DNA from 2 places in the Kitasatospora sp. NPDC034533 genome. Region 2 is predicted to be linked to the other one. Evidence: riboswitches for the same ligand, from Rfam matches in the RefSeq annotation. Region 2 holds a riboswitch; the other holds the start of a gene.

Region 1 (15,243 bases), on a different contig from region 2:
CCCGCTGGAGGCCGAGGCCTGGGTGGCCGGCTGCATCGACTGGGACGGCACCCGGGAGATCGACCCGGTCGCGGCCGCCGCCTTCGGCGAGTACGTGGCCACCGCCTGCGTCCCCGACAACTACGGCGCCGAGGGCGCCTGGGAGGCCGTGACCGAGGGGCCGACCGCGGCCGCCGTCCGGTTGCGGCGTACCGTATCGGTGCTGGCCCGACGGGCGCTGGGAAGGGTGCTGAAGTGACCACGGACCCCATCGAGACCCTCGACGCCGACCCGCTCGGCCTCTCGCCGCAGGTCAGCCGCGAGCTGCGCCCGTGCGCCTCGTACACGCTGCGGGTCAACGGTTTCGAACGGCCCGTCACCGACGCCTGGATCGGTGAGAGCCTGCTCTACGTGCTGCGCGAGCGGCTCGGCCTGGCCGGTGCCAAGGACGGCTGCGAGCAGGGCGAGTGCGGGGCCTGCTCGGTGCAGGTGGACGGCCAGCTGGTGGCCGGCTGCCTGGTGCCCGCCGCGCTGGCCGCCGACAGCGAGATCAACACCGTCGAGGGCCTGTCGGCCGTCGGCGGCGCGAGCGACGTCCAGCAGGCGCTGGCCGCCTCCGGCGCCGTGCAGTGCGGCTACTGCACCCCCGGCATGGCGATGGCGGTGCACGACCTGCTCCAGCGCAACCACCGGCCCACCGAGGTCGAGGCCCGCCAGGCCCTGTGCGGCAACCTCTGCCGCTGCACCGGCTACCGGGGCGTGCTGGCCGCCGTCCAGAGCGTCGCGGACGCCCGCGCGCTGGAGGCCGAGGAGGCGGAGGAGGCCGCCGCCGCGCAGGCAGCCGCCGCAGGGGCCGCCGTCGAGGCGCCGGCCGAGCCGCCCGCGGAGGCGCCGGCCGCCGAGCTGCCGCACGCCGGGGTGCCGCACGCCGAGGTGCCGGCGCAGCGACCCGCGGAGGCACCCGCCGAGCCCGGGCAGGCCGTCGAGCCGCCGGTCTACGCCGACGCCGGGGACTGGATCGAGCACGTCCCGCAGCAGCACGCCGAACCGCGGCCCGCCCAGCAGCCCGCCGCCGGACCGCAGGGCGTCGAGCCGGCCCCGGCCGGGACGCCGTACGGCGACCCCCAGGGCGGCTACGACTCCGGCGTGTACGACACCACCGTGCTGGCCCCGATCCGGGACGCGATCCCCGCCCAGGCCGCCGACGACCAGGTGTACTACCCGCCGCAGGGCTACCCCGAGCAGCCGTACCAGGCCACCCCCGCGCACGGCACCTACCTGCCCTACCCGGACGGCCACCCGCAGCAGAACGGCTACGACGCCGGGTACGACGCCCCGGTCTACCAGCCCACCCCCGCGCACGGCACCCCGCTGCCCGAGGCGGCCTTCGACGGCACGCCCCCGCACGGCACCCCGTACGCGGCTCCGCACCCGCACGGTGCCCCGGCCGAGGGCGGCGCCCCGGCCGGCGCCCCGTACGGGTCCACCCCCGCCCACGGCATCCGGCTCCCCGAGGACGACCACGCATCATGACGTCGCCTACCGACATCGGCGCAGCACTCCAGCAGGACGGCGGCGAGGGCGGCGCACCGGAGCCGATCGGCCTGGGCAGCTCCCCGCTGCGCGGCGACGCGCTGCCCAAGGCGCTCGGCATCTACCCGTACGCGGCCGACCTGTGGGCCGAGGGGCTGCTGTGGGGCGCGGTGCTGCGCTCGCCGCACCCGCACGCCCGGATCCGCGGCATCGACACCTCGGCCGCGCTGGCGCTGCCCGGTGTGCACGCCGTGGTCACCGCCGCCGACCTGCCGCCCGGCCCGGACGGCGCCCCCGACGGCGCCCCGGCCGGACCGATCGTCGCCGACCGGCCGGTGCTGGCCGCCGGGGTGGTGCGCCACCACGGCGAGCCGATCGCGGCGGTGGCCGCCGACCACCCGGACACCGCCCGGCTGGCGGTCGGTCTGATCTCGGTCGACTACGAGCCGTTGGAGGCCGTCACCGACCCCGAGCAGGCCTTCACCGCGCCGCCGCTGCACCCGGACGGCAACCTGTTCCGCCACCTGCCGCTGCGCACCGGGGACCCGGACGCGGTCGGCGAGGTCGTCGTCGAGGGCCTCTACCAGGTCGGCCGGCAGGACCCGGCCCCGCTGGGCGCCGAGGCCGGGCTGGCCGTGCCGCGCCCGGACGGCGGCGTCGAGCTGCACCTGTCCTCCACCGACCCGCACGGCGACCGCGACCGCACCGCCGCCTGCCTCGGCCTGGAGCCGGACCGGGTCCGGCTGGTGGCCACCGGCGTGCCGGGCGCCACCACCGACCGCGAGGACCTCTCCTTCCAGGTCACCCTGGCGCTGCTGGCGCTGCGCACCGGCCGCCCGGTGAAGATGACGCTCACCCGCGAGGAGTCCTTCCACACCCACACCTCGCGCCACCCCGCGCTGCTGCGCTACCGCCACCACGCCGACGCCGAGGGCGTCCTGGTGAAGGTCGAGGCGCAGATCCTGCTGGACGGCGGCGCCTACGCGGACGTCTCCGCCGAGGCGCTGGCCGCCGCGACGGCCTTCTCGGTCGGCCCGTACGTCTGCCCGAACGTCTTCGTGGACGCCTGGGCGGTGCGCACCAACAACCCGCCGGCCGGCCGGATGCGCGGCGAGGGCGCGCTCCAGGCCTGCTTCGCGTACGAGTCGCAGCTCGACCAGCTGGCCGCCCGGATCGGCGTGGACCCGGTGGAGATCCGCCGCCGCAACGCGATGTCGACCGGCGACCCGCTGCCCACCGGACAGGCCGTCACCTGCCCGGCGCCGGTGCGCGCCCTGCTGGACGCGGTCGCCGCCGAGCCGCTGCCGGCCCTGCCGGTGGACGACCCGGACGCCGAGTGGCTGCTGCCCGGCGGGCCCGGCGGCGCGGGCGACCCGGCGGCGGTGCGGCGCGGCATCGGCTACGCCGTCGGCATGGTGCACATGCTGGGCGCCGAGGGCGAGGACGAGGTGTCCACCGCGACCGTGCGGGTCAGCGGGGACCACGCCACGGTGATCTGCGCGGCGGTCGACGCCGGGCAGGGCTTCGCCACGCTGGCCCGGCAGATCGTGCAGACCGTGCTGGGCGTCAGCGAGGTCTACATCGCGCCGGCCGACAGCGACCAGTCGATCGCCGGGCCGTCCGCCCGGGGCCGGCACACGTGGGTCTCCGGCGGGGCCGTCGAGCGGGCCGCGCTGATGGTTCGCCACCAGCTGTTGCAGCCGATCGCGGCGAACTTCGGGATGTCGGTGGAACTGCTCCAGATCTCCGACGGCAAGATCACCTCGTACGACGGGGTGCTCGGCATGCCGGTCGCGGAGGCGCTGGAGGGCAAGGAGCTGTGGGCCACCGCGCAGTGCCGCCCGCACCCGACCGAGCCGCTGGACGAGTCCGGGCAGGGGGACGCCTTCGTCTCCATCTCGTTCTGCGCGATGCGGGCGGTGGTGGACGTGGACATCGAGCTGGGCGCGGTCCGGGTGGTCGAGATGACGGTCGCCCAGGACGTCGGCCGGGCGCTGAACCCGCGGCAGATCGAGGACCGGATCGAGGCGGGGGTGGCCCAGGGCGTGGGCCTGGCGCTGCTGGAGGACCTGCGCACCGAGGGCGGGGTGCTGCGCAACCCCTCGCTCACCGGCTACCGGCTGCCCACCTCGCTGGACACCCCGGAGGTGCGGATCGCCGCGCTGCTGGAGGAGCGCGACGTGGTGGCGCCGTTCGGGGCCAAGGCGGTCGGCGCGGTGCCCGCGGTGGTCGCCCCGGCGGCCGTCGCCGCGGCCGTGCGCGCCGCCACCGGCCTGCCGGTGGGCCGGCTGCCGATCCGGGCCGAGGACGCCATCACGCTCTGAGGCCCTCCGGAAACCCCGGCCGGGCCTTCCGGAAAGCCTGTCCGGGCCGTCCGGAAAACGACGGAAAGGAATTGCCGGCCCACTTTTCGAGTCGGCCGGCAATTCCTTTCCCCATGAGGCCATGGCGGGAATCGAACCCGCGTGCACCGCTTTGCAGACGGTTCCCTCAACCACTCGGGCACACGGCCAGTGAATTCATGGTGGCCGATCCCGGGGCGAGGGGTCAACGCCGTTGTGTAAATTCTGTGTGGCAAGGTGTGTTACGGTCGCCGGTAGGTGGCTCCGTTCCCGCCACCCCGGACGAGCGCGTCGTACCCGGTGACGACAAGACGGCGCAGTTCAGCGGCAATCCGGCCGCTGTGGACTGCGGAGGTACCACCGTCATGGCCTGGCTCGTTCTGATCGTCTCGGGTTTCCTGGAGACCGTCTGGGCGGTCGCCCTGGAATCGTCCAAGGGCTTCACCCGCCTCGTTCCCAGCCTCGTCTTCGGCGTCGCGCTGCTGTTCAGCATGGGCGGTCTGGCGTACGCGATGCGCACCATTCCGATCGGCACCGGCTATGCGGTCTGGGTCGGCATCGGCGCGGTCGGCACCGCCGTCTACGGCATGGCCGTCCTGGGGGACCCGGCGACCGCGGCCCGGATCGCGTGCCTGCTGCTGATCGTCTCCGGTGTGGTGGGCCTCAAGGTGCTGCACTGACGGGCGTCTCCGGGCGGCGGCCCTAGGTCCTGCGACCGAGTCGCTCACCGACCGGGGTCAGGAGTCAACCGCTTGGACGGCTCTTACCATGTCACGTATGACCACTGCCTCCCCCACCTCGGTCGACCCCGTGCCGATACCCCTCGACGACGACCCCGGCGGCGGGGTGCTCGGCGGCCGTTTCCGCGCGCTGACGCTGGGGATCGTCTCGGTGGTCCTGGTGATCGCCTTCGAGGCGACGGCCGTCAACACCGCGATGCCCACCGCGGCCCGCGAGCTGCACGGCGTCCCGCTGTACGCCTTCGCCTTCTCCGGCTACTTCACCAGCACGCTGTTCGCCCTGGTCGTCTCCGGCCAGTGGTGCGACCGGCGCGGCCCCATGCGGCCGCTGTTCACCGGCATCGCGGTGTTCGGCGTCGGCCTGGTGGTGGCCGGGACGGCGCCCGGGATGTGGGTGTTCGTGGGCGGCCGGTCGATCCAGGGCCTGGGCGGCGGACTGGTGATCGTCGCGCTGTACGTGGTGGTCGGCCGGGCCTATCCGGAGCGGCTGCGGCCCGCCGTGTTCGCCGCCTTCTCCTCGGCCTGGGTACTGCCCTCGATCGTCGGCCCGCTGGTCGCCGGGGCCGTCACCCAGCACCTCGGCTGGCGCTGGGTGTTCCTGGCCGTGCCGGCGCTGATCCTGCTGCCGCTGGCCGTGATGGGCCCGGCGCTGGCCCGCTCGGAGCGCGAGCACCCGGTGGCCAAGGGCGGGGAGTTCGACCGCCGCCGCACCCGGCTGGCCGCGATGGCGGCGGCCGGCGCCGGACTGGTCCAGTACGCGGGCCAGCGCCTCGACCCGATCGGGCTGGTCCCCGGCGCGGCCGGGGCGGCGCTGCTGGTGCCGGCCGTCCTGGGGCTGCTGCCCACCGGGACGCTGCGCGCGCTGCGCGGGCTGCCGGCGGTGATCCTGCTGCGCGGCGTGGCGGCGGGGGCGTTCTTCTCCGCCGAGGTGTTCATCCCGCTGATGATGACCAGCCAGCGCGGCCTCTCCCCGACCCTGGCCGGGCTCACCCTGACCAGCGGCGGCCTCACCTGGGCGCTGGGCTCCTGGCTCCAGGGACGGCCGGGGGCCGAGCGCCACCGGGTGCCGATGATCCGCGGCGGCTTCGCGCTGACGGCGGTCGCGGTCGGCGGCGCCGCGCTGGTGCTCGTCCCGGCGGTGCCGGCCTGGGTGGCCGCGGTGGCCTGGGGCATCGGCGGCCTCGGGATGGGGCTGACCATCGCGAGCGTCAGCGTGCTGATGATGAAGCTCTCCAGGCCGGAGGACGCCGGCGCCAACTCGGCCGCCCTCCAGCTGAGCGACGCGCTGGGCAACGTGCTGCTCACCGGCCTGGCCGGGGTGCTGTTCGCGGCGCTCGGCGGCGGCTCGGTGGCGGCCCCGCACGACACGGCGGAAGGCGCCGGATCGCCCGGCGCCTTCGCGGTGGTGTTCCTGACCAGCATCGGGGTGACGCTGGCCGGGGCGCTGCTCTCGGGGCGGGTCCGCGCCCGGGCCTGACGGTCAGCCGGCGGCGGGGGCTCCAGCCCCCGCCGGGACGCCGAGGAAGGCCTCCCAGCCGCCGGCCGGGGCCTGGCCCGGGCCGAGGCTCTGGAGCTTGCGCAGCACCGCGGGGTCCTGGACGTCCAGCCAGTCGACCAGCTGCCGGAAGGAGACCAGCCGGACCTCCGGCTTGCCCGCGATGGTCCGCAGGACGTCCTCGACGGCGTTCATGTAGATGCCGCCGTTCCACTCCTCGAAGTGGTTGCCGATGACGTACGGCGCCCGGTTGCCGTTGTAGGTGCGGTCGAAGCCCATCAGGTAGGAGTCCCGCGCCTGGGCCTGGAAGCCCGGGTAGAGCGCCGGGTCGGCCTTGGTGTTGGGGCCGCACTGGTTGTACATGATGTTGTAGTCCATCGAGAGCACCTGGAAGGTGTGCCCGGGGAAGGGGATGGACTGGAGCGGGAGGTCCCACAGGGCGCCGCCCTGGATCTTCTGCGGCCACACCTGGGTGCCGTTGCCGCTGCTGTCGTAGCGCCAGCCGCGCTTGACCGCGGTGGGCAGCAGGTTGCGCTGGCCCTCCAGGCAGGGGGTGCGGCTGCCGATCAGCTCCTTGCGGTAGTCGAAGGGCAGCGCCGGCAGGTCGGTGAAGCCGGTGTTGGTGCGCCAGTTCGTCACGAAGTCCATCGCCTGCTGGATCTCGCTGTCCCACTCCTCCGGGGACCACCTGGCGACGCCGGTGGAGCCGCAGAAGTGGCCGTTGAAGTGGGTGCCGATCTCGTGGCCCTCCAGCCAGGCCGCGTGCACGTTCTCCAGGGTGTCGCGGATGTGCTGGTCGCTCAGGTACCCGATGTCGGAGGCGCCGGCCTTGTGCTGCGGCGGGCGGTAGAGGTCCTTCTTGGACTCGGGCAGCAGGTAGAGGCCGCTGAGGAAGAAGGTCATCTTCGCGTCGTGCTCCTGGGCCAGCCGGCGGAAGCGGGCGAACAGGCCGTTGTCGAGCTCGCCGGCGCCGTCCCAGGAGAAGACCACGAACTGCGGCGGGCGCTGGCCGGGCCGCAGCGGCTCGGCGACGGGCTGGTTCGGCTGCGGGCCGGTGTCCGAGGTGGAGCCGTCGCCGATCAGGACGACCTCCGGCTTGGGGGCCGGGGGTGCCGGGGCGGGGGTGGCGCCCTTCCCCTCGGCCGCGCCGGTGGGCGGCGCGGCGGCGCCGGTCGCCCGCTGCCCGCCGGTGGCGTGGTTGCTGCCGCAGCCGGACGCCAGGGTGGCGGCGGTGGCGGCGCCGGCCGCCAGCAGGGTGCGGCGGGAGAGGGCGTCCATGGTCACTCCGTTCGTGGGGCGGCGGGGGCGGGCGGCGTGCGGGGCGGTGACGTCCGGTCGGGTGCGCGGGTGGCGCCGGCGACCGGGTCAGCATGGCACGGGGGCGGGGGCCGCCGGAGAGGCGCAGCGCGCGACGGGGGCGATCCCCCCGAACGACGCAACCGGCGGCGCGACCGGCGGCACGACTGACGGCGCGACCGGCGGCGCGACCGACGGCACGACTGACGGCGCGACCGGCGGTGCGGGCGGTGCGGTCGAACGGCGCCGACGAAGTACACCTCCGGAGGACGCAACCGAACGGGCCCGCCGGACCGTCGAACAGCTCGGGTCGGGCATGGTCCCGCGGCGGCCCTCCGAAGGAGTGGTCCGTCGCACTCCGCGACCGGGTGCCCACGCAGCGGGGGGAAAACGCCGTTGACCCTGCCGATCGGGGGGTGCCGATACGACCGTCGTATGGACGTGCCCTACAGTCCGATCCGGTTGAATTGTTTCCCAGGAAACTCCCAGGAAGCGGGATTCCGTCGGCAGAGGGGAGCGCCCGTGGGCGTCCAGCAGAGCAGGAGCCCCTGGCCGGGCACCCTGGCGGCGGGAGCCGCGCTGGTGCTCGGCGCCTGGCTGTTGCGCGGCGGTTCGCCGGTGCTGCCGCCCGCCCCGGACCCCGGCCAGGCCCAGGCCGGGATCACCCCGGTCTCGGTCGTCCCGCCGCTGGGCCCGTCCGCGCCGACCCGGATCCGCATCCCGGCCGTCCGGCTGGACGCCCCGGTCACCGCGCTCGGCCTGGAGCCCGACGGCCGGCTCCAGGCGCCGCCCGCGGCGGACCGGAACCTGGCGGGCTGGTACCGCGGCGGGGCCAGCCCCGGCCAGCGCGGCACCGCGATCCTGGCCGGACACGTCGACAACCAGGCCGGCCCCGCGGTCTTCTACCACCTGGGCTCGCTCCACCGGGGGGACCGGATCGAGATCGCCCGGGCGGACGGCGCCACCGCCGTCTACCAGCTGTACGCCATCGAAGTGCACGACCGAAAGGACTTCCCGGACGACCGGGTCTACCGTCAGGCCGCCGACGCCCAGCTGCGGGTGATCACCTGCGGCGGCGCCTACAGCGAGGAACACGGTTACGAGGGCAACGTCGTCGCCTACGGATTCCTGGCCGACACCACCCCTCCGGGCACAGCCGCATGACCACGTTGACCCTTGCCACCCGCTGGAACCCGATCGACTGGCCGCTCACCGAAGGCCTCATCCCGCACGCCGTGCTGGCGGCCGGCTGGGCGGCGCTGTTCGCGCTCGCCGTCGGCCGCGGCCGGAGCTGGTGGCGGCTGCGGCTGCCCGCCGCGCTGCTCACCGCGGCCGTACTCAGCCTGCTCCTGGACGTCGTGGTCGACGGCTGGTGGCACCCCTTCCCGGAGGGCACGCCCGGGTACGTCACCCGGTGGATAGCCGTCGCCCTGCTCGGGTTCTGCCTGGCCGGCTACCGGATGCGCCGGCTCGCCTGGCGGCGGCGGGCGCTCGCGCTCGGACTGAGCGCCCTGGTGCTGCTGATGGCCGCCTCCGAGGTCAACATCGGCTTCGGCCAGTTCCCGAGCGGGCGCGTGATGCTGGCGCCGTGGCTGACCAAGACCGACGGGCTGGTCGCCACCAAGGTCGGCCAGACCGTGGCCGTGCCGCCCGGCAAGGTGCTGGAGGAGGTCTGGAAGCCCCCGGCGGACCTGCCCGAGAAGGGCACCGTCTCGGTGGTGCCGATCCCCGGCACCAAGTCGGGCTTCCACGCCCGCGACGCGTACGTCTACCTCCCGCCCGCCTACCAGGCCACCCCGCGGCCGCTGCTCCCGGTGGTCGTGATGCTCTCCGGCCAGCCCGGCGTCCCGGGGGACTGGGTGCTCTCCGCGCAGATCAACGAGGCGCTGGACGCCTACGCCGCGGACCACGGCGGCCTCGCGCCGATCGTGGTGATGCCCGATCAGCTCGGATCCACCTGGGCGAACACGCTCTGCCTCGACTCGAAGATCGCCAGGACCCAGACCTACCTGGCGGTGGACGTCCCCAACTGGATCCACCAGAACCTCCAGACCGCGACCGGCCGGGGCGCCTGGGGCATCGGCGGCGCCTCGATGGGCGGCACCTGCGCGCTCCAGCTCGGCGTCAACGCCCCCGACGTGTACGGCACCGTGCTCGACATGTCCGGGCAGGAGGAACCGACCCTGGGCAGTCGGGAACAGACCGTCAAGGCCGCGTTCGGCGGTGACGAGAAGAAGTTCGACGCGGTCGATCCGCTTCAGGTGATGACCCGCAGGAAGTTCCCGGACACCAACGTCGCGTTGGTCGTCGGCGAGACCGACGAGGAGTTCAGACCGCAGATGGAGAAGGTCTACCAGGCCGTGCAGGCGGCCGGGATGAAGTCCAAGTTCGAGCTGATGCCGGGCGGCCACGGCTGGGTCGTCTTCCGGCCCGGCATCGCCCAGCAGATCCCGTGGCTCGCCCAGCAGACCGGGCTCGCCCGGTGACCGGGGCGGGGACCGCGCTGGTGACCGTCGGCGAGCAGCGCGGGGCCGGGCCGGAGGCGGAGCGCTCGACCGAGCGCGGCACCGACCGCGCCCCGGTCACCCGGACGCCGGAGCCGCGCCCGCAGCGGGTCCGGCGGGCCGCCCGGGCGCTGGGCGCCCGGCTGCGCGAGGCACCGCTGACGCTCGCCCTGCTGGCCGGGCTCTGGCTGCTCGGCGCGGCCACCGGCAGCCTGCGCCACGGCCCGCCCGAACGGCTGCTCGACCGCGCCGGCACCGGCCTGCCCACGCTGGCCGAGGGCCACTGGTGGACGCCGGTCAGCTCGCTCTTCTGGTGCTCGGGCACCGGCTCGTACGTGTTCACCAGCCTGCTGCTGCTCCTGGTCGGCCCGGCCGCCGAGCACCGGCTCGGGCAGGCGCGCACCCTCGCGGTGCTGGTCGGCGGGCAGGTCGTCGGCACCCTGCTGGGCACCGCGCTGGTCGCGGTCGGCTCCTCGGCGGGGGAGCAGTGGACCGCCTCGGTGGCCGACCAGGTCTCGGTCGGCCCCGCCGTCGGCGTCTTCGCGCTGGCCGGGGTGCTCGGGTACCGGCTCACCGTGCTCTGGCGGCGCCGGCTGCACCTGCTGGTGCTGCTCGTCCCGCTGGTGATGACGCTGTACGTGGGCCACCTCCAGAGCGTCCAGCGGTGCGCCGGAGCGCTGGCCGGGCTCGCCCTGGGCGCGCTGGTCAGCCGGGGCCGCCCGCACCTGCGCACGCACCGCTCCTCGCACTCCGAGACCCGGGTGCTGGTCGCGCTCTGCCTGGTCGCCGCCGCCTTCGGACCGCTGATCGCCTCGCTGTACGACAACGCCAGCGGGCCGTTCAACACCTTCTCCGAGCTGTACCTCTCACACCGGCTCAGCCCGGAGGAGGTGGCCGACTTCTGCGCGGTGTCGGCGCACGACTGCGCCCGCGCGCACGCCGTCGTCCGGATCTTCGACACCCCCGGCCGGATGATGGCCGCGCTGTTCCCGGCGCTGCTGCTGGTGCTCGCCGAGGGGCTGCGCCGGGGGCTGCGGTTCGCCTGGCTGGTCACGGTGGCCACCGAACTGCTCTGGGCGGGGCTGCTGTGCTGGCTGTACCTGGACGCCGGGCCGGTCAGCCGGGACGTGGTGCAGTACTTCGTCGAGGCGCTGCTGCTGCCGCTGCTGACCACCGCTCTGCTGGTGGCCACCCGCAACCGGTTCCGGCTGCGGCTGTCCGGCCGCTCGGTGCGCCGGCTGGCCCTGGTGCTCGGCGGCGCGGCGCTCGCCTCGGCGGCGGCGTACGTGGGGCTCGGGCGGCTGGTGGCCGGGGAGTTCGAGCCGGGGGCGACCGTGCGCGGGCTGGTGGCCGGGCTGCCGGCCCAGTTCCTGCCGCCCGCCTACAACGACCTGCTGCCGGACTACCCGATCGCGGTCGGGCCGGTGGCGCGCCTCCTGGAGACGTACTGCGGGCTGGCGTTCTGGGGGGTCGCGCTGGCCGTGCTGCTGTCGGTCTTCCGCCGCCCGGTGCTGAACACCGACGCGGCCGCGGCCCGCCGGGCGCGGGCGCTGCTGACCGAACACGGCGGCGGGACGCTGTCGTTCATCGCCACCTGGGACGGCAACCACTACTGGTTCGACGAGCGGGGCCGGGCGGCCGTCGCCTACCGGGTGGTCGGCACCGTCGCGCTGACCACCGGCGACCCGTTCGGCGCGCCGGAGGACCGGGCCCGGGCGGTGGCCGGCTTCGCCCGGTACTGCGACGCGCGCGGCTGGACGCCGTGCTTCTACAGCGTCTGCGGCGAGACCAGGGCCGCCGCCGCGCAGCTGGGCTGGCGCTCGGTGCAGGTCGCCGAGGACACCGTGGTGCCGCTGCCCGAGCTGGCCTTCACCGGCCGCAAGTGGCAGGACATCCGCACCGCCCTCAACAAGGCCGGGAAGCAGGGCATCTGCGCCGAGTGGTGGGCGTACCACGAGGCGCCGCTCGCGCTGCGGGAGCAGATCCGGGCGATCTCCGAGGAGTGGGTCTCCGAGAAGGGCCTGCCGGAGATGGGCTTCACGCTCGGCGGGCTGGAGGAGCTGGACGACCCGGACGTGCGGGTGCTGGTCGCGGTCGACGGGCAGCGGGTGGTGCACGGGCTGACCAGCTGGATGCCGGTGTACGAGGACGGCGTGCCGGTCGGCTGGACGCTGGACTTCATGCGCCGGCGCTCGGACGGCTTCCGCGGCGTCAGCGAGTTCCTGATCGCCTCGGCCGCGCTCGGCTTCAAGGAGGAGGGCGCGCGGTTCCTGTCCCTGTCGGGCGCGCCGCTGGCCCGCACCGGGCAGGACGAGGAGCCCACCGGGCTGCAGCGGATGCTGGACTGGATGGGCAGGGTGCTGGAGCCGGTGTACAGCTTCCGCTCGCTGCTGGCGTTCAAGGCGAAGTTCCAGCCGGAGTACCGGCCGATGTACATGGCGTACCCCGACCCGGCCGCGCTGCCCGGCATCACCAGGGCGATCGGCAAGGCGTACCTGCCGCACCTGACGGCGGCGCAGGGCGTACGGCTGATGCGCAGGCTCTCCGGCTGAGCGGCGGGCATCGGTCCCCCCGGGCCCCGGTCCCGGGTGGCCGTGCGCCTCGGTGCCGCCGCGCCACGGTGTCGTCGTGCCTCACGCTCCCGTGTCGCCGCGGTCCTGTGCCGCTGCGCCGTGCGTCAGCCGAGCAGCTCGGCGAGCGCGCGGTCGGCGTCCAGGTGCTGGTACTCCTCCCCCTCGGGGACGAGCAGCCGGCTGCGCCACAGGAAGCGGCGCAGGTCGGCGGTGTCGAACTGGAGCAGGGCGGTGCCCTCCGGCGCCCGCAGCTCGACCATCGTGCGGCGGCCGAGCGCGGGCCGGACGTGGACGTCGCCGACGCCCGACGGCACCTCGACGCCGCAGCTGAGCAGCTGGCGCGCGAATATCCAGACGATGTCCTCGGCGCCGCCGCCCTCGGCGGTGTCGTCCAGCGAGAACTCGGCGGGGAAGGCCATCCGGACGGCCAGCGGGTCCTCCGCGAGGTAGGACAGCACCACTCGCAGCCGGACGGAGCGGTGGGGGGAGAGGATCAGGCGGGCCTGAGCGGTCTCTTCGACGGTGCGCATGGTGGGGTCCCTTCGGTTCGGTGCGGGGCCGCGCTTCGGCAGGTGGGGTGGTGCGGCCTCACCCTGGTGAGAGTGGTGGGGCGGGTGGTGCTTACGCGGTTCCACGGAGAATTTCCTGTGAGCCGGGTCACAGCGATTTCCGGCCGCCCGGGCCCGGCGCGGAGCCTCGCCTGGAGGCCCGATCGGTGCCGGACCGGTACGCTGGGCGGGTTGTCCGATCGCCGCCCGACCGCGGGACGGGGCCGCAAAACCGCCTCTGACCTGCGATGATCCCCCTCGGAGACCGTGAGTACTGCCGCCGCCTCCTCGATGCCGCTGTTCTCCGACGTGCCGGAGCCGCAGGCGCCCGTCCGATCCGTCGGCCACGCCGCGCCCGCCGGTTCGCACCACCTCTCCCCGGCCTTCCCCGGCCGCGCCCCCTGGGGCACCGCGGGCAAGCTGCGGGCCTGGCAGCAGGGCGCGCTGGACAAGTACATCGAGACCCAGCCGCGCGACTTCCTCGCGGTCGCCACCCCGGGCGCCGGCAAGACCACCTTCGCGCTCACCCTGGCCTCGTACCTGCTGCACAACCACCTGGTGCAGCAGGTGACCGTGGTCGCGCCGACCGAGCACCTGAAGAAGCAGTGGGCCGAGGCCGCCGCGCGGATCGGCATCAAGCTGGACCCGGCGTACTCCTCCGGGCCGCTGTCCCGGGAGTACCACGGCATCGTGGTCACCTACGCGGGCGTCGGGGTCAACCCGATGCTGCACCGCAACCGCACCGAGGCCCGCAAGACCCTCGTGATCATGGACGAGATCCACCACGCCGGTGACTCCAAGTCCTGGGGCGAGGCCTGCTTCGAGGCCTTCGAGCCGGCCACCCGCCGGCTCGCGCTGACCGGTACGCCGTTCCGCTCGGACACCAACCCGATCCCCTTCGTGTCGTACGAGGCGGGCAGCGACGGCATCCGCAAGTCGGTGGCCGACTACACCTACGGCTACGGGCACGCGCTCGCCGACCACGTCGTCCGCCCGGTGATCTTCCTCAGCTACAGCGGCAACATGCGCTGGCGCACCAAGTCCGGCGACGAGCTGGAGGCCCGGCTCGGCGAGCCGATGACCAAGGACCTGATCGCCCAGGCCTGGCGCACCGCGCTCTCCCCGCAGGGCGAGTGGATCCCGGCCGTGCTCCAGGCCGCCGACCGGCGCCTCACCGAGGTCCGCAAGGCGATCCCGGACGCCGGCGGGCTGGTCATCGCCACCGACCAGAACGTGGCCCGCGCCTACGCCAAGATGCTGCGCGAGATCAGCGGCGAGAAGGTCACCCTGGTGCTCTCGGACGAGGCCGAGGCGTCCAAGCGGATCTCCGACTACGCGGCGGGGACCTCGCGCTGGATGGTCGCCGTCCGCATGGTGTCCGAGGGCGTCGACGTCCCCCGGCTGTGCGTCGGCGTCTACGCGACCTCGATCTCCACCCCGCTGTTCTTCGCCCAGGCCGTCGGCCGCTTCGTGCGCGCCCGCAAGCGCGGCGAGACCGCCTCGGTGTTCCTGCCGACCATCCCGCTGCTGCTGGGCTTCGCCAACGAGATGGAGCTCCAGCGCGACCACGTGCTGGACCGGCCCAAGAAGGAGGGCGAGGGCCTCTTCGACGAGGAGGACCGGCTGCTCGCCGAGGCCGAGCGGGCCAACGACGGGCCGGACGGCGCGGGCGGCGAGGAGTTCTCGTACGAGGCCCTGGGCTCCGACGCGGTCTTCGACCGGGTGCTGTACAACGCCATGGAGTTCGGCATGCAGGCCCACCCGGGGAGCGAGGAGGAGGACGACTACCTCGGCATCCCGGGCCTGCTGGAGCCGGACCAGGTGCAGATGCTGCTCCAGAAGCGCCAGCACCGGCAGATCCAGCGCAGCAAGACCAAGCCCGCGGAGGAGGCCGACCTGCTGGAGCTGCCGGCCGAGCAGCGCCCGGTCGTCACCCACCAGGAGCTGCGGGAGCTGCGCAAGGAGCTGAACGCGCTGGTGGCCGCCTGGCACCACCGCACCAGCCAGCCGCACGGCACCATCCACAACGAGCTGCGCCGCCAGTGCGGCGGGCCGCTCACCGCGCAGGCCACCGCGAACCAGCTCAAGGCGCGGATCGCGAAGATCCGGGAGTGGGCGAAGTAGGCCCTCCCGCGCGGGAGGGTCCGGCCGGCCGGGGAGCGGGCGGGGCGGCGGTCCGGCCGACGGCGCGGCGCCGCCCCGGATGCCCCGCCGTGTCCGGACTGCGGACCGG
Region 2 (15,243 bases):
TGCGGCAACTCCTGGTCGACGGACCGGAGTCCGGGAGCCACCCGGCCGTCCCGCTGGCCCAGCACGAGCGCACCCGCCCGCTGCGCGCCGACGACATCGCGTACGTCATCTACACCTCCGGCTCCACCGGCCGGCCCAAGGGCGTGCCCGTCACCCACCGCAACGTGGTCCGGCTGTTCGGCGCCACCGACCACTGGTTCGGCTTCGGTGCCGAGGACGTCTGGACGCTCTTCCACTCCTACGCCTTCGACTTCTCGGTCTGGGAGCTGTGGGGCGCCCTGCTGCACGGCGGCCGCCTGGTCGTCGTCCCGCACTTGGTCAGCCGCGACCCGGCGGCCTTCCTGGAGCTGCTGGCCCGCGAGCGGGTCACCGTGCTCAACCAGACGCCCTCCGCCTTCTACCAGCTCAACGCCGCCGACCGGGACCGCCCCGGCAGCGAACTCGCCCTGCGCTACGTGGTGTTCGGTGGCGAGGCGCTCGAACTCGGCCGCCTGGACGACTGGTACGAGCGGCACGCCGAGGACGCGCCGACGCTGGTCAACATGTACGGGATCACCGAGACCACCGTGCACGTCTCGTACATCGCCCTGGACCGGGCGAGCGCCGCCGCCGGGAGCAGCAGCACCATCGGCGTCAACATCCCCGACCTGCGGGTCTACGTCCTCGACCAGCACCTCCAGCCCGTGCCGCCCGGCGTCACCGGCGAGATGTACGTGGCCGGAGCGGGCCTGGCACGCGGCTACCTCGGCCGCCCCGAGCTGACCGCCACCCGCTTCGTCGCCGACCCGTACGCCGGACTCTTCGGCGAGAGCGGCGCCCGGATGTACCGCTCCGGGGATCTGGCCCGGCGCCGCGCCGACGGCGTGCTGGAGTACTTCGGCCGCGCCGACCAGCAGGTCAAGCTGCGCGGCTTCCGGATCGAACTCGGCGAGATCGAGGCGGTGCTGGCCGCCCACCCGGCCGTCGCCGACGCCGCCGTGGTGGTCCGGGAGGACGTGCCGAGGGACAGGCGGCTGATCGGCTACGCGGTGGCCGGGGGCACCACGCCGGACGACCTCCGGGCCCACGCCGCCGCCGAACTGCCCGCCCACATGGTGCCCTCCGCCGTCGTGCTGCTCGACCGCCTCCCCCTGACGGCCAACGGCAAGCTCGACCGCCGGGCCCTGCCCGCCCCCGAGGCACCCGCGGCGGGCGCCGGCCGCCCGCCGCGCACCCCGCGCGAGCAGCAGCTGTGCGAACTGTTCGCCGAGGTGCTCGGATTGGCGTCGGTCGGGGTCGAGGACGACTTCTTCGCGCTCGGCGGCCACTCACTGCTGATCGTGCGCCTCGCCGGGCGGATCCGCGAGGTGCTCGGGCTGGAGATCGGCATCGGCGCGCTGTTCCAGGCGTCCACGGTGGCCGCCCTCGACGCGGCCCTCACCGCCGGTTCCCCGGGCAGCGACGCCCTCGACGTCCTGCTCCCGCTGCGGCCCGTGGCCCCCGGCCGGCAGCGCCCGCTGTTCGCCGTCCACCCGGCCGGCGGCCTCAGCTGGTGCTACACCGGCCTGATCCGCAACCTGCCCGGCGAGGTCCCGATCTACGGACTCCAGGCCCAGGGCGTCGGCGCCGCCACCGCCGGACTCCCCCTGCCCGCGACGCTGGAGGAACTGGCCGCGCACTACGCCGACCGGCTGCGCGAGGTCCAGCCCGAGGGCCCGTACCGGCTGCTCGGCTGGTCCACCGGCGGGATCATCGCGCACGCCGTGGCCGTCCGGCTCCAGGAGCTGGGCCAGCAGGTCGAGTTGCTCGCCGTCCTGGACGCCTACCCCGCCGAGGGCTTCCGCGAGCTGCCCGTCCCGGACCAGGCCGAGGCGCTGGAGGCGCTGCTCACCATGGGCGGTTTCGGACCCGCGGACCTCGGCGGCCGGCCGCTCGAACTCGGCGCCGTCACCGAACTGTTGCGGGCCGAGGGAAGCCCGCTCGCCGGACTCGACGAGGCGACCGTGGCCGCGCTGAACCGGATCTACCTCAACACCAACCACCTGGTGCGCGGCTACGACCACCGGCCCTTCGACGGCGACGTGCTGTTCTTCCGCGCCACCGTCGACACCATCGACGACACCCTGGTGCCCGAGCTCTGGGCGCCCTACGTGTCCGGCCGGATCGCCAACACCGACGTGGCCTGCTCCCACAAGGACATGACCCTGCCCGCCCCGATCGCGCACATCGCGAGCGTGATCGCCGACCACCTGAAGAGGTCCTCCCATGAGTGACGCCCCCGTCAACCCCTTCGACGCCGACGGCACGTTCCTGGCGCTCGTCAACTCCGAGGGACAGCACTCGCTGTGGCCCGTCTTCGCCGCCGTCCCGGCCGGCTGGGACATCGCCCACGGCCCGTGCGAGCGGGCGGCCGCGCTGGAGTGGATCACCGCGCACTGGACCGCGCTGTGACCCCTCCGCCGGTCGCCGCCCCGGCGCGCCCCCTGTTCGCGGGGCGCGCCGCGGTGGTCGTCGTCTACACGGCCGCGATGTGTATGAACGGCCTGGACTCGACCATCGTCAACCCGGCGCTGTTCAGCATCGCCGAGGACTTCGGCCGGCCGGTGTCGGCCGCCAACGCGGTGGAGACCGCCTTCCTGGTGGGCCTCGCGCTCGGCCTGCCGGTGGCCGGCTGGCTGGGCGACCGGTACGGCGTCAAACGGGTCTTCCTCGGCTCGCTCACCGCCTTCACCCTCGCCTCCGCGCTCTGCGCGGCGGCGCCCGGCCTGGGCGCGCTGTCGGTAGCCCGGGCCGTCCAGGGCGTGGCCGGCGGGCTGCTCACCCCGGTCGGGATGACCCTGCTGTTCCGGGCCTTCGCCCCGCACGAGCGGGCCGGCCTGGGCCGGATCCTGATCGTCCCGACCGCGCTGATGCCCGCCCTCGGGCCGCCGCTCGGCGGCTACCTCACCGAACACCTCTCCTGGCACTGGCTGTTCCTGGTCAACGTGCCGATCGGCGCGGCGGCCGTGCTGATCGGGCTGATCGGTCTGCGCGGTGAGCCGGAGCCCCCGGCGGGCCGTTTCGACACCGTCGGCTTCCTGCTCGCCACCCCCGGCCTCGGGCTGCTGACCTACGCCCTCGGCTTCGGCCCGGCGCACGGCTGGACCTCCCCGGGCGTGGCCCTCGGCGGCCTGCTCGGCCTGGCGCTGCTGGGAGGAGCCGTACGGCACCAACTGCGTGCCACCGAACCGCTGGTGGACCTTCGCCTGCTCGCCGACCGCACCTTCGGCGCGGCGAGCCGGCTGGCCCTGCTGACCGCGGCCGGGCTGATGGGCGCGCTGTTCGTGCTGCCGCTGCTCTACCAGGCGGCACGCGGCGCCTCGGCGCTGGACGCCGGGCTGAGCGTCTTCCCGGAGGCGATCGGCCTGATGGCCGCCTCCCAGGTGGTGGACCGGCTGCTGCCGAGGCTCGGTCCGCGCCGCCTGGCGCTGCCCGCGCTGCTGCTCGCGGCGGTGGTCATCGGCTCCCTCGGTTTCGCGGAGAACCCGTGGGCGGTACGGGTGCTGATGTTCGGCGTCGGCCTGGTCCTGGGCACCGCCGTCCTCACCGTCCAGATCGCCGGCTTCGCCGACGTCCCGCCGTCCGCCATGGGCCGCGCGATGGGCCTGTTCACCATCCTGCGCACCCTCGGCGGCGCTCTCGGCATCGCCGCCACCGCCGCGCTGCTCGGCGCCGTCGGCGACGACGCGGGCCCGACGCCCTACCGCCTCGCCCTCCTGCTCACCGCCGGTGTGGTGGCCGTCGGCGCCCTCCCGGCCGTCCGGCTCCCGGCCGAGGCCCCGGGCCCGCCGCCGGAGGAGTGAGCGCTCGGGTGGCGGTCCGGCCGGGGACGGAGCGTGCCCGGCCGGACCGCCGCCGCAGCGCGCCCAGGAGCCTCGGCCGGTGCACCGGCCCGCTCCGCGCCCCGGCCGGTGGCCGAGCACCGGGGCGGCCGGTTCGGAAGACCGCCCGTGCCGCCGTGCCGCCGAGCGCACGGCGCCACGCGCGGTACTGTGCCGGGAGCACCGGAGGAGAGCACATGAGCCCTGAGCACTACCGTCTTCTCGAAGAGGCGCGGCGCGGTCTGCCGCACGGCTACAAGGTCGAGTCGTCCGGCGAGTTGGTCATCGCCCAGGCGCCACCGGTGCTGATCCACCAGCTCAACCTGGCGATCGTCCAGCGCCAGTTCGAGGCGCGCTGCCCTCCGGGCTACTTCCCGACAGGGAACAGCGACCTCTCCTCGCCCGGGATCGGCTCCGTCCGCAGCCCCGATCTCACCTACCTGCCGGAGAACGTCATCGAGCTGGGGGACCGTGAGATCCCCGCGGACCTGACGCTGATCGCGGTCGAGATCGTGTCCCCGTCCAACCCCGACAACGACTGGACGGGCAAGGTCCGCGACTACCCGCAGATGGGCTTCCCGCTCTACCTGATCGTGGACCCGCGCCAGAAGACCGTGACGCTGTTCTCCGAGCCGAACCGCGAGCGCTACCACACCCGGACGGAGCGGGAGTTCGGCGAGAAGATCCGCATCCCCGCGCCGTTCGACTTCGAACTGGACCTGGCGCGGCTGGTGCCCTACCGGGACTGACCGTCCTCGGGGCCTCGGAGGCTCACTCGTGCGGCCAGAGGATCAGGTCGTCCAGCGGGTACCGGCGCGGCCGGTCACCGAGTTCGGTGACGGCGGCCCGGATCCGGTGCAGGTGGGCCGGGGTGAGCTGGAGCGGGGGCTCCTCGGGCTGGTAGGTGGTGCGGATCGGATAGTCGACGCCCGGCTCGCGGGTCATCTCGATGTGGCAGCCGAGCACGTACGTCACCGGGTGGCTCTCGGTGAAGGCGATCAGCCGCTCGATGGTCCGCCCGAAGGCCGGCCAGTCGTTGATGTAGAGCCGCCCGGGATAGAGGGTGTCGCCGGTGAGCAGGAAGCCCGTCCACGGGTCGTAGTAGGTGACCGAGGCCTCGTGGTGCCCCGGGGTGGCCAGGCACGTCAGCACCCGCCCGCCGCCGAGGTCGACGCGGGCCGTCGCCCCGGCGTCCCGATCGAAGCCGAAGTACGGCCAGGCGTCCGCGAGTTGCGCGCCGACCACGGTGGTGGACGGCCGGTCGGTGAACTGGCCGTCGCCCGCGACGTGGTCGCCGTGCGCGTGGGTGTGCAGGACCAGCAGCCCGTAGTCCTCACCGGCGTGGGGATTGCGGGCGAGCCACTTGTCCACCAGGGTGTCGACCGTGGCGCGTAGCGGGAAGTGGGCGGCGTCGGCCGTCGCCCCGGTGTCGATCAGGACGGCGCGGTCCGCCCCGAAGAGCAGGAACAGGAACGGCGCCTCGTAGTGGACCGCCTTGTTCTGGCGGAGGATGACGGTGTTCTCGTCGTACTCGTGGACCTGGACGTCCGGGTCGCCGTTGTGCTTCGCGGACGGGGAGCCGTGGATCCACCGCACGTCCAGCGGGCGGGCGGTCGGGGTACCGGCAGCGGACATGATGACGCCTCCACTGTGCGTCGTCTTGGCAGGCCGGGTACGGCGCACATCTCGTCCGGGGCCGACGCCGCTGCGCCGCCCCGGGGACGTTAGCACGGGCTGTCGGCGGCCTCGGCGGGAGCGGGGAGGGCGCGTTGGCGATCGCCTCCTGCCGAGCGCCTGTCGCGCTGTGTCGCACGGTCGACCACCCCCGCCGCCGAGGGCGTTGCCGCGGGTGGAGCGGCCTTCAGGCGGCGGGCCGCCGAAGCAGTGCCGCCAGCCCGTCCGCCAGTCCGCCCCGCCAGCAGGCGTAGTCGTGGCCGCCGTTGAACTCCCGGTAGGTGAAGTCGTAGCCGCGGGCCGTCAGTACGTCCCGCAGGTGGCGGTTCTGGCCGAGAAGCATCCACTCCTGGAGGCCGACCTCGATCCAGAAGCGGACCGGCCGCCGCGCCTCGGCCGCGAAGCGGCGGGTCAGCCACTCGCTGCCGGCGTCGGACTCGGTCTCGTCGGGCCACCAGAAGGAGCCGGACTGGCAGAGCGCGTTGCCGAAGCGCTCCGGGCGGTGGTAGGCCGCGTAGGCGGCGGTCAGGCCGCCGGCGCTCTGGCCGGCGATCACCGTGGCGGCGGGGTCGGTGCTCGCGCCGAACTCCGAGGCGGCCCAGGGGAGGAGGCGGTCGGCGAGGAGGTCGACGAAGGCCGGGTTGCAGCTGAGGTCGGTCGCCCGCCGCGGCCCGGGGGTGTGGACGAGCAGGGTGACGGTGGGCGGGATGGCGCCGTCCGCCGTCAGGTTGTCGAGGGTGTCGCCGACGGACAGCACCTCGCCCCACATCTCGCCGTCCAGCAGCAGCGCCACCGGGTACGGGCCGTCGCCGGCCCGGTGCCCGGCCGGGAGGTGGACGTCCACCCGCCGCCCGGCGACCTCGTGGGCCGGCGTGCGCCCGCGCGGTACACCCTCGCGCCGCAGGACGTACGGCTGTGCGGGGGCGGCGGGCAGGCTGAGCACCGAGGCGGGGTGGCGGCCGTCGCGGGCCGGCAGCCGGGGTTCGGTGTCGTACGGGTCGGGGCGGGCCTGGTCGAGGACGCGCAGCCAGTCGCGGCGGGCCGTACCGGGGGCCTCGCCGCGGAACGGGTACAGCTGGTAGGAGGCACGGTGGTCCTCGCGCAGCCGGTAGGTGATCGACCACGTCTCGCCATCGGTATGACGTGTCATCAGATGCGGCGTGAGGTCGCCGGAGTGGCGGTCCTTGTCGGTGACGGTGTGCAGCAGTGCGAGCACGCCGTCGCAGTCGCCGTCCCGGTGGGTGAAGGTGACCAGGCGGTACGCCGGATCGGCCGGGTCGGGCACGATCCGGGGGGAACGGGTTTCCATCGCGATGTCTCCAAGTGGCTTAGGCGGGGGTGCCCTTGCGGCCGAGCAGCACCCAGAGCAGGAAGGGGCCGCCGAGGACGGTGGTGACGATGCCGACGGGGATCTCCACCCCGCCGATCGCCACCCGGCCCAGGGTGTCCGCGAGCACGACGAGCAGGGCGCCGGTCAGCGCCGAGCCGAGCACCGGCACCCGTGCGGGGCCGGCCAGGCGTCCGGCGATCACCGGGGCGGCGAGTGCCACGAAGCCGACCGGTCCGCAGACGCCGACGGCCAGCCCGGCGAGCGCGACCGCCAGCAGCAGGCAGCCGAGGCGGACCCGGGCCGGGTCGACTCCCAGGGCGGAGGCGACGCTGTCGTCGAAGCGAAGCACCGCCAGCCGCCGGGCCACCGCCAGGGCCGCCGGCACCAGCACCGCCAGTCCGAGCAGTGCGGGCGTGGCGACGGCGAGGTCCCGTCCGTTGAGGCTGCCGTTGGTCCAGACGTACAGCGAGCCGGCCGAGTTGAGCGACCGCCGGGCCATCGCGACCTGGATGACCGCCGAGGCGAGTGCCGACATGGCGAGCCCGACCACCAGCACCCGGTAGCCGCGCGCGCCGAGCCCGCCGGAGGCGAGGGCGACGACGAGGACGGCGGCCAGCGCGCCGAGCGGTCCGGCCCACCACGCGCCGAAGGTGCCCGCGGTGCTCGCGGAGATCAGCACGGCGGCCGTCGCCCCGTCGTTGACGCCGAGGAGTTCGGGCGTGGCCAGGCGGTTGCGGGCCAGGGTCTGGGTGAGGCAGCCGGCCAGGCCGAGGGCGGCCCCGGCGGCGAGCCCGGCGACGATCCGGCCGAGCCGGAACTTCTGCACCAGCAGCACGTCCAGCCGGTCGCCGTAGCCGAACACGGCCTGGAAGGTGCGGGCGAGGTCGAGTTCACTCTGCCCGGCGTGCGCGGAGACCACCACGGCGGCCAGCAGCGCGGCGGCGAGGCCGAGGGAGGCGACCAGGGCCCGGCGCGGCAGCAGCAGCGACCAGGCGCCGTGGCGTAGCGCCACGTCCGGTTTCGGCGGGGCGGGTTCGGCGCGTCGCGCGGGCGGGGTCGCTTCGGCGGGGTCGGCCATGGCCAGGGCGGCGGAGTGCCGGGAGCGGACGATCGCGATCAGCGCCGGAGCCCCGATCAGGGCGACGATCACCGACACCGGCGCCTCGAAGGGGCGGGCCACCACCCGGGCGAGCACGTCCGCGCCGGTCAGCACGGCGGCGCCGAACAGCGCCGCGAGCAGGGTGAGCCGGCCGGTCCTGGGTCCGGCGACGGTGCGGGCGAGGAAGCCGGAGAGCAGTCCGAGGAAGGCGACCGGCCCGGCCAGCGCGACCGCGGAGGCGGTCAGCAGGGTGACCGCGAAGGCGACGGCGGCGCGGACGGCGCCGGGGCGGTGGCCGAGGCCTCGGGCGAGGTCGTCGCCGAGGGCGAGCGCGGTCAGCGGCCGGGTGGTGAGGGCGGCGAGCAGGAACCCGGTGCCCAGCACCGGGGCGAGCTGGCGCAGCGTGGTCCAGCCCTCCACACCGGCCAGTGAGCCGAGCACCCACACCCGGTAGCGCTCGTACGCCTCGGGGGAGTTGACGATCAGCACGTCGGTGAGCCCGCGGAAGATCGCCGCGACGGCGGAGCCGGCGAGCACCAGCCGCATCGGCGATCCGCCGCCCCGGGTGGCGGCGACCAGCAGCACCACGGTGCTGGCGAGCACCGCGCCGCCGAAGGCGAAGGCGAGGTAGCCGAAGGCGGTCTGCACGCCGAGCACGGCGATGCCGAGCACGACGCCCAGCGAGGCGCCGGCGTTGACGCCGAGCAGTCCGGTCTCGGCCAGCGGGTTGCGGGTGACGGACTGGAGTTGCGCTCCGGCGACGCCGAGCGCGGCGCCGACCAGCAGGGCGGTGACGGTGCGCGGCAGCCGCAGGTCCCCGACGACCAGGGCGAGCCGTCCGTCGGCGCGGGCGCCGTCGCGGTTCAGCAGGTAGTCCAGCACCCGCCCGGGGCCGACCTCGCCGGCGCCGACCGACAGCGAGAGCGCGGCCAGGGCGATCAGCAGCACCGCCGCCGCGACGGCGAACGGCCAGGTGGGGCGGGCACCCCGGGTGAGGCCCCCGGGCGGTGGGGGCTCCGGCGCGGCGGGAGGCGCTTCGGGGACGCCGGCTTGCGACAATGTCATAAGGTAAGGCTAACCTAATGACGAAGCCGTCCCGAGGGGCACCTCCGCCGTGCCGAGCTGCCCGGACGCCGCTCAACTCCCGTACCACCGTTGCCCGGAGGCACCCATGCCGTTCGCCCGTCGCCCGCTCAGCCCCGTCCGCCGCCGTGCGGCCCAGGCGCTGGCCGTCACCGGGGCGGCCGCGCTCCTGCTCACCGGCTGCGGTTCCTCCGGCTCCTCCTCCTCGGCCTCCGCCACCGGTTCCGCCGCGGCCGCCACCCCGGGCGACGGCGGCAAGCGCACCGTCAAGGACGCCACCGGCAAGGCCGTCGACGTGCCCGTCGAGCCCAAGCGGATCGTCACCCTCACCCAGGAGGACCTGGACGCGGTGCTCGCCCTCGGCGTCAAGCCGGTCGGCATCACCAACGGACAGGGGCTGGCCGAGCCGCCCGCGTACCTCAAGGACAAGGTGCAGGGCGTCCCGGTGGTCGGGAACCTGCTCCAGCCCGTGATGGACAAGGTGATCGCCGCCAAGCCGGACCTGATCCTGGCCGGCGACATGCAGGACGAGCAGGTGCTCAAGCAGCTGCGCGAGATCACCCCCGCCACGCTGGTCACCATGGCCCCCACCGACGACTGGAAGCTCGCCTTCCGGGGCGTGGGCAACGCCGTCAACAGGCTCGACCAGGCCAACAAGGTGATCGGCGACTACGAGGCCAAGGCCGCCAAGGCGGGTGGCGAGCTCACCGCGAACAAGGGGGCCGCCGTCTCCATCGTGCGCTGGAACCCCACCGGCCCGAGCTGGATGGAGAAGCAGCAGTTCGCCGGCGGCGTCGCCCTGGACATGGGCCTGACCCGCCCGGCCGCGCAGAACAAGGACGGCAACGCGCACAGTCCGGCGCTCAGCCTGGAGAAGCTGAGCGAGATCGACGGCGACTGGCTGTTCCTGTCCACCCTCACCGACGACGGCAAGTCCGCCCTCAAGGACGTCCAGTCCAAGCCCGCCTACCAGGAGCTGAACGCGGTGAAGAACAACCACGCCGTCACCGTGGACGGTTCGGTCTGGTCCACCCGCGGGGGGCCGCTCGCCGCCGACGTCGTCATCGGCGACTTCTCCAAGGCGCTCGGCGGCAACTGAGCGCGCGCCGGCTGAGGGGGCAGTGCCATGGAACTGACGATCCAGGGGCTCAGCGCCGGGTACGGGCCGGGGCGCCCGGTCCTCGGCGGCGTCGACCTCACCGTGCCCGCCGGGCGCGTGGTGGCGGTGGTCGGCCCGAACGGCTGCGGGAAGTCCACCCTGCTGCGGGCGGTGGCCCGGCTGCACCGGCCGGAGGCCGGGCGGGTCCTGGTCGGCGGGGAGGACGTGTGGCGGCTGCGCCCGCGCCAGGCCGCCCACCGGATCGCGCTGCTGCCGCAGAGCCCGCAGGCCCCGGAGGCGGTGACCGTCGCCGGACTGGTCCGCTACGGCCGCCACCCGCACCAGGGGCTGTTCCGCCAGTGGTCGGCGCAGGACGAGCGGCTGACCGCCGAGGCCCTGCGCGCCACCGGGGTCGAGGACCTGGCCGGCCGCCGCCTCGACCGGCTCTCCGGCGGCCAGCGGCAGCGCTGCTGGCTCGCCATGGTGCTCGCCCAGGACACCCCGGTGGTGCTGCTCGACGAGCCGACCAGCGCGCTCGACCTCGGGCACGCGGTGGAGGTGCTGGAGCTGGTCCGCCGGGTCGCGGCGGGCGGGCGGACGGTGGTCATGGTGCTGCACGACCTCGCGGCGGCGGCCCGCTACGCGGACCTGCTGGTCGCGCTGCGGGACGGCGCGGTGGTGGCCTGCGGGCCGCCGCGCGAGGTGGTGGACGCGCCGCTGGTGCGGGCGCTGTACGACATCGACAGCCACGTGCTGGCGGCGCCGGGCGACGGCGCGCCGGTCATCGTGCCCAGGGCGCCGCTGGACTGACGGGGCCCGGACGGTGGGAGGGCGGGGCGGCTGCCTACGGGCGGCCGCCCCGCCCTGCCGTTGTCTTCGATCACTCGTTCGAGTGGTTTGAAACTCGCATGTCAGGCCCCAACTCACCCCGGTCGACGCGTTGTCAGTGGCCCTCGCTACGTTCCTCGCATCGCTGGTCAGCAGGCGATCGACAGGTGTTCCCGAGTGGCACTCGGGTGGGAGGAGTACGGCCGTGGCATGGGTGGAGACGGGCGCGGGAGGGTACCGCGTCACGCTCGACGGGGAGGGCAGGGTGGCGTGCCGCAACGCGGCGGGCCGCGACCTCAAGTCCCTACCGTCGAAGCTCGGTGACGACCCGGTGGTCCTCCAGCTCAAGCAGCTCGCCGAATGGCTGGCCGCGCACGAGCGGGGCTGCCGGGAGGACGTCGAGCGCTGGATGGTCCGCTCGCTGCCGGTGCCCGCCGCCGTGCTCACCGCCGTCTGGCCGGACGAGGCCTGGCAGGGCGTCCTGAAGGACCTCGTGGTCACCGCCACCGACGGCTCCGTCGCCGGCTTCCTGCGCGGCGCCGACGCCGAGCGCGGCCTCGGCCTGGTCGACCTCGACGGCGACACCGTGCGGCTGACCGACGGCGAGGTCCTGATACCGCACCCCGTGCTGCTCCAGGACCTCGACGAGCTGCGCGAGTTCGCCGTCGAGCTGGGCGTCTCCCAGCGCGTCCAGCAGCTCTACCGCGAGGTCTGGCACCGGCCCGCCGAGCCGCCCGTGGGCACCGAGGTCACCACCTACGCCGGCGGCCGCTACCGGGAGCTGCGCGAGCTGGTCGGGCGCTGCACCCGGCTCGGCTGCCGGGTCCGCGGCGGCTCCGCCGTCCAGCCGGTCACCGAGGGCGGACGCACCGTCGAGGCCCGGGTTTGGGTCGGCGACTACTACGAGTACGACGCCTGCGAGACGGGCGCGCTCAGCTGGGCCGGCCCGGACGGCCGGGCCCTGCCGCTCACCGAGGTCGGACCGGTCGCCTGGTCCGAGGGCATGCGGATGGCCGCCGCCCTGCACGCCGGCCGCACGATCCAGGGGGAGGAAGACGCATGACCGCCACCGTGAACCCGACCACCGCGACGCCCGTCGCGACGCACTCCGGGACGCCCTCCGCGACACCCGGGGAACTGCTCGACGCCGGGGCCGTGCTCCAGGCCGGCACCCTGCCCGGCGCCGGGCGCCCCGACAGCGCCGCCGACGTGCTCACCGCCCGCACCTACGCCCACCCCGCGCTCGACGGCCGCCGGATCGTCCGGCTCGTCCCCGGCGCGCTCGGCCAGGCCGAGGACCTCGCCCTCGAATTCCTCGGCCTGGCGCCGCAGGAGGAGCCGGCCGAGGTCGGCCAGGTCCGCCAGGAGGCGCTCGGCTTCCCCGCCTGGGCGCTGGTCCACGACCCGGCCAACGGCCACCACGCGCTCGCCCTGGTCAAGGAGATGGAGCGGCTGGCCCGCCAGGCCACCTCCAAGCCCGGCGCCGCCAAGGACGGCTTCGAGGAACTGGCCCTGCGCCTGGGCCGGGCCGTCCCGCACTTCCTGCCCACCTTCTGCGAGGAGGTCGGCCGGATCTTCCTCGGCCACGGCAACCAGACCTACGCCGCGGCCTGGTTCGGCAAGGCCCGCGAGGCCGAGCGCACCCACGGCCTGGCGGTCGACGAGGAACGGCTGCGCGCCGTCTTCCTGGAGTTCGCCCTGGCCGGAGCGCTCACCGTCAAGTCCCTGCGCCAGTACGTCAAGGAGCTGAGCCGGCGGCTCGACCCGCTGACGGCCTGGCAGCGCTTCCGCCAGCTGTGCACCGAGCGCTCCGCGGCCGGCATGGCCCCGTACGCCGGGGTCGCCGAGGACGCCCGCGCGCTGATCAGGGCCGCCGGCCTGGACCGCGAGGAGCACGAGCGGGCCCTGCTCGCCGAACTGCTGGACTCCCCGGCGGTCAACCGGGCCCCCGGCACGTTCTGGAAGTCCTGGCACGGCGCGCTGATCGAGCTCGGCCGGGCCGACGCCGCGGTCCGCGCCCGGCTGCTGGAACTGCTGCCCGACCCGGCCTCCTCCGACCAGGCCCCGCACGACACCGCCTGGCTGGAGATCCTCACCGAGACCGGCGCCGAGGACCTGCTCACCGGCCCGCGCCCCGAAGGCGCCGAGCCCGCCGCCGCCTGGCTCCAGCGCTGGTGCAACCACCTCGGCCGCGGCTGGCGCACCCGGCCCAGCTGCCCCGCCACGCTCGCCCTGGCCGGCCGGATGACGGACCGGCTGCGCGCCGACGGCGTCGCGGTCGACCTGTTCACCGGCATCCGGAGCAGCCTCACCCGACTCGACCTGCTCGACCTGCTGCTGGCCGCCGGCGTGCCGGTCGCCGACCCGCCGGCCGGCCTCGAATGGGACCTGCGCGGCTGGGTCGAGCAGTGCGGCCCCGACAGCACCGGCCTGGCCGCCGTCGCCGCCGACCCGCGCTTCCGGCCGGTGCTGCGCCACGCCACCCCGCCCGCCTGGGAGACGGCCGTCAAGCGCCGGGTGCCCGCCCTGCCGCTGCTGCGCGAGCTGTTCGCGGAGTGGGCCGACGCCCGCGCCGAGGAGCTGTCCGGCGCCCGCGGCCTGGCCGGCGCCGCCGACCTGGTCGGCTCGCTGGCCCCGTACCGCACCGCCGTCCGGGAGGTCGCCCCGGCCGCCGCCGAGCGGATCGCCGCCCTCGACGTCACCGCGCTGCTCACCGGCGCCCTCACCTCCGGCATCCTGGACGAACTCGGCTGGCCCGCCCTGGAGGAGGCGCTCGGCAAACTCGCCGACCCGCCCGCCGCCGACGCCCCGCAGCACCCCGTCCCGAGCCTCGGCGGCGCGGGCCTGACCGGCCTGATCATCGAGGACGCCTGGCCGCACCTGATCCTCGCCCGCCGCGACCGGGCCGTCGTGGTCGGCCCCGAGGGCATCGTGCTGGAGCACACCCTGCGGGTGCCCGGGGAGCAGCACCAGCGCAACCGGACCAGGCTGCGGCTGGTCGACGGCGAGCTGCTGGTCGTCTGGTCCCAGGAAGGCAAGCAGCGCGCGTACTGGTCCAGCCGTCCGGACGAGCAGTTCGAGCTGGAGGGCCAGACCATCGCCGGCTACTACTACGGCGACCGGGAGCCCGAGGCGCCGTCCCTCCAACTGCCCGGCGGCGGACGCACCACCGGCGAGCGCCCGCTGCACGCGGGTGACACCCGGATGCCCCAGGAGCACCGCGTCCTGGGCGACGGCACCGGCTACTGGACGCTGCGCCACGCCCCCGACGGCAGCCCCGTCCTGCGCGAACTCGACCCGGCCACCGGCAGCCTGGGCCGCACCGCCGAACCGCCGGTGATCGCCGCCACCGCCCGGGCCGGAAGGCTGGTCCAGGGCAGCACCTGGCTGCTGCCGCTCCAGCCAGGCCTGGAGCACACCCCGCTCGGCACCGACGGCACCGTGCTCGGCAGCTGGGCCCGGGTCGAGCCCGGTAAGGCCGTCACCACGTTCACGGCCGACGGGCAGCGCATCGTCCTGCCGCTCGCCGCGTCCGGGACGAACACCCACCCGGTGGGCCGGCTCGCCCTGCCCGGCACGGCCGGGCCGGTCGTCAGCCACACCCACCGCGGCCACTTCTCGCTCAACCTGCCCGACGTCACCGACCGCACCGGCCACGACGACCGCACCGTCGACCTGCGCCCTTGCCACCCCGGTGACCTCTCCGCCGCCGGCACCCCGCTCATCCCGCCGTACCCGCACTGGCACGCCCTGCGCCCGCGCGACGAGGCGGGCTCGAAGGTGCTGCGCACCGTCACCGCCGAGCAGGCCGCCCGGCTGATCGACGCCGCCTGGCCGGTCGACCCCGAGCCGGGCCCCGAGGCGGAGCAGTGCTGGCTGACCGTCCAGGGCGTGCGCCGCCGGATCGCCCGGCAGCAGGCGGTCCGGCGCTCCCTGCCCGTCCAGGCGGTCGGCGCCGTGCTGCCCGGCATCGAGCACCCGCGGCTGCTGGCCGGCGTCGCCGGGCTCGCCCGCGCCGCCGCCGACCTACTGGACCGGGTCGCCCGGTTCCTCCCGCAGCCCGAGGCCGAACGCCCCGAGGAGGCGACGGCCGCCGAGTGGCGGCCGGACCACGGCGGCGACGACGACCTGCGCGAGGCCGTCCACGCCGTGCTGCCCGGCACCGGCGGCTTCGGCAACACCTGGGACTCGGACGGGCGCTGGTCGGTGCTCAACAACCTGCGCGCCGTCAGCGCCGTGCTGGCCGCCCCGCCCGCCGCGGACGGCGAGGGCTGGACGACGCCCGCCACCG

What was found. A riboswitch is a leader RNA that binds a small molecule or an ion and turns the genes downstream of it on or off. The one in region 2 is predicted to bind guanidine.
Region 1: it holds a riboswitch for guanidine, as region 2 does, so the genes downstream of both, ACZ55U_RS07210 (DMT family transporter) here and ACZ55U_RS09870 (MBL fold metallo-hydrolase) in region 2, are expected to answer to the same signal.

What each region holds. Positions count from the first base shown of each region.
Region 1 covers NZ_JBVITE010000006.1:186,186-201,428, reverse strand. The annotation lists gene ACZ55U_RS07230 (FAD binding domain-containing protein) at 1-238, shown strand, start outside; partial or broken gene ACZ55U_RS07225 ((2Fe-2S)-binding protein) at 310-918, shown strand; gene ACZ55U_RS07220 (xanthine dehydrogenase family protein molybdopterin-binding subunit) at 1,509-3,836, shown strand; tRNA gene ACZ55U_RS07215 (tRNA-Cys) at 3,953-4,024, opposite strand; guanidine-III (ykkC-III) riboswitch at 4,110-4,175, shown strand; gene ACZ55U_RS07210 (DMT family transporter) at 4,220-4,534, shown strand; gene ACZ55U_RS07205 (MFS transporter) at 4,632-6,071, shown strand; gene ACZ55U_RS07200 (polysaccharide deacetylase family protein) at 6,075-7,367, opposite strand; gene ACZ55U_RS07195 (class F sortase) at 7,908-8,549, shown strand; gene ACZ55U_RS07190 (alpha/beta hydrolase) at 8,546-9,871, shown strand; gene ACZ55U_RS07185 (rhomboid family intramembrane serine protease) at 9,868-12,441, shown strand; gene ACZ55U_RS07180 (SsgA family sporulation/cell division regulator) at 12,567-12,992, opposite strand; gene ACZ55U_RS07175 (DEAD/DEAH box helicase) at 13,302-15,134, shown strand.
Region 2 covers NZ_JBVITE010000010.1:12,891-28,133, forward strand. The annotation lists gene ACZ55U_RS09850 (amino acid adenylation domain-containing protein) at 1-2,252, shown strand, start outside; gene ACZ55U_RS09855 (MbtH family protein) at 2,245-2,430, shown strand; gene ACZ55U_RS09860 (DHA2 family efflux MFS transporter permease subunit) at 2,427-3,821, shown strand; gene ACZ55U_RS09865 (Uma2 family endonuclease) at 4,037-4,588, shown strand; gene ACZ55U_RS09870 (MBL fold metallo-hydrolase) at 4,611-5,474, opposite strand; guanidine-III (ykkC-III) riboswitch at 5,489-5,556, opposite strand; gene fes (enterochelin esterase) at 5,701-6,822, opposite strand; gene fhuB (Fe(3+)-hydroxamate ABC transporter permease FhuB) at 6,842-9,007, opposite strand; gene ACZ55U_RS09885 (ABC transporter substrate-binding protein) at 9,114-10,124, shown strand; gene ACZ55U_RS09890 (ABC transporter ATP-binding protein) at 10,152-10,934, shown strand; gene ACZ55U_RS09895 (DUF4132 domain-containing protein) at 11,158-12,015, shown strand; gene ACZ55U_RS09900 (hypothetical protein) at 12,012-15,243, shown strand, end outside.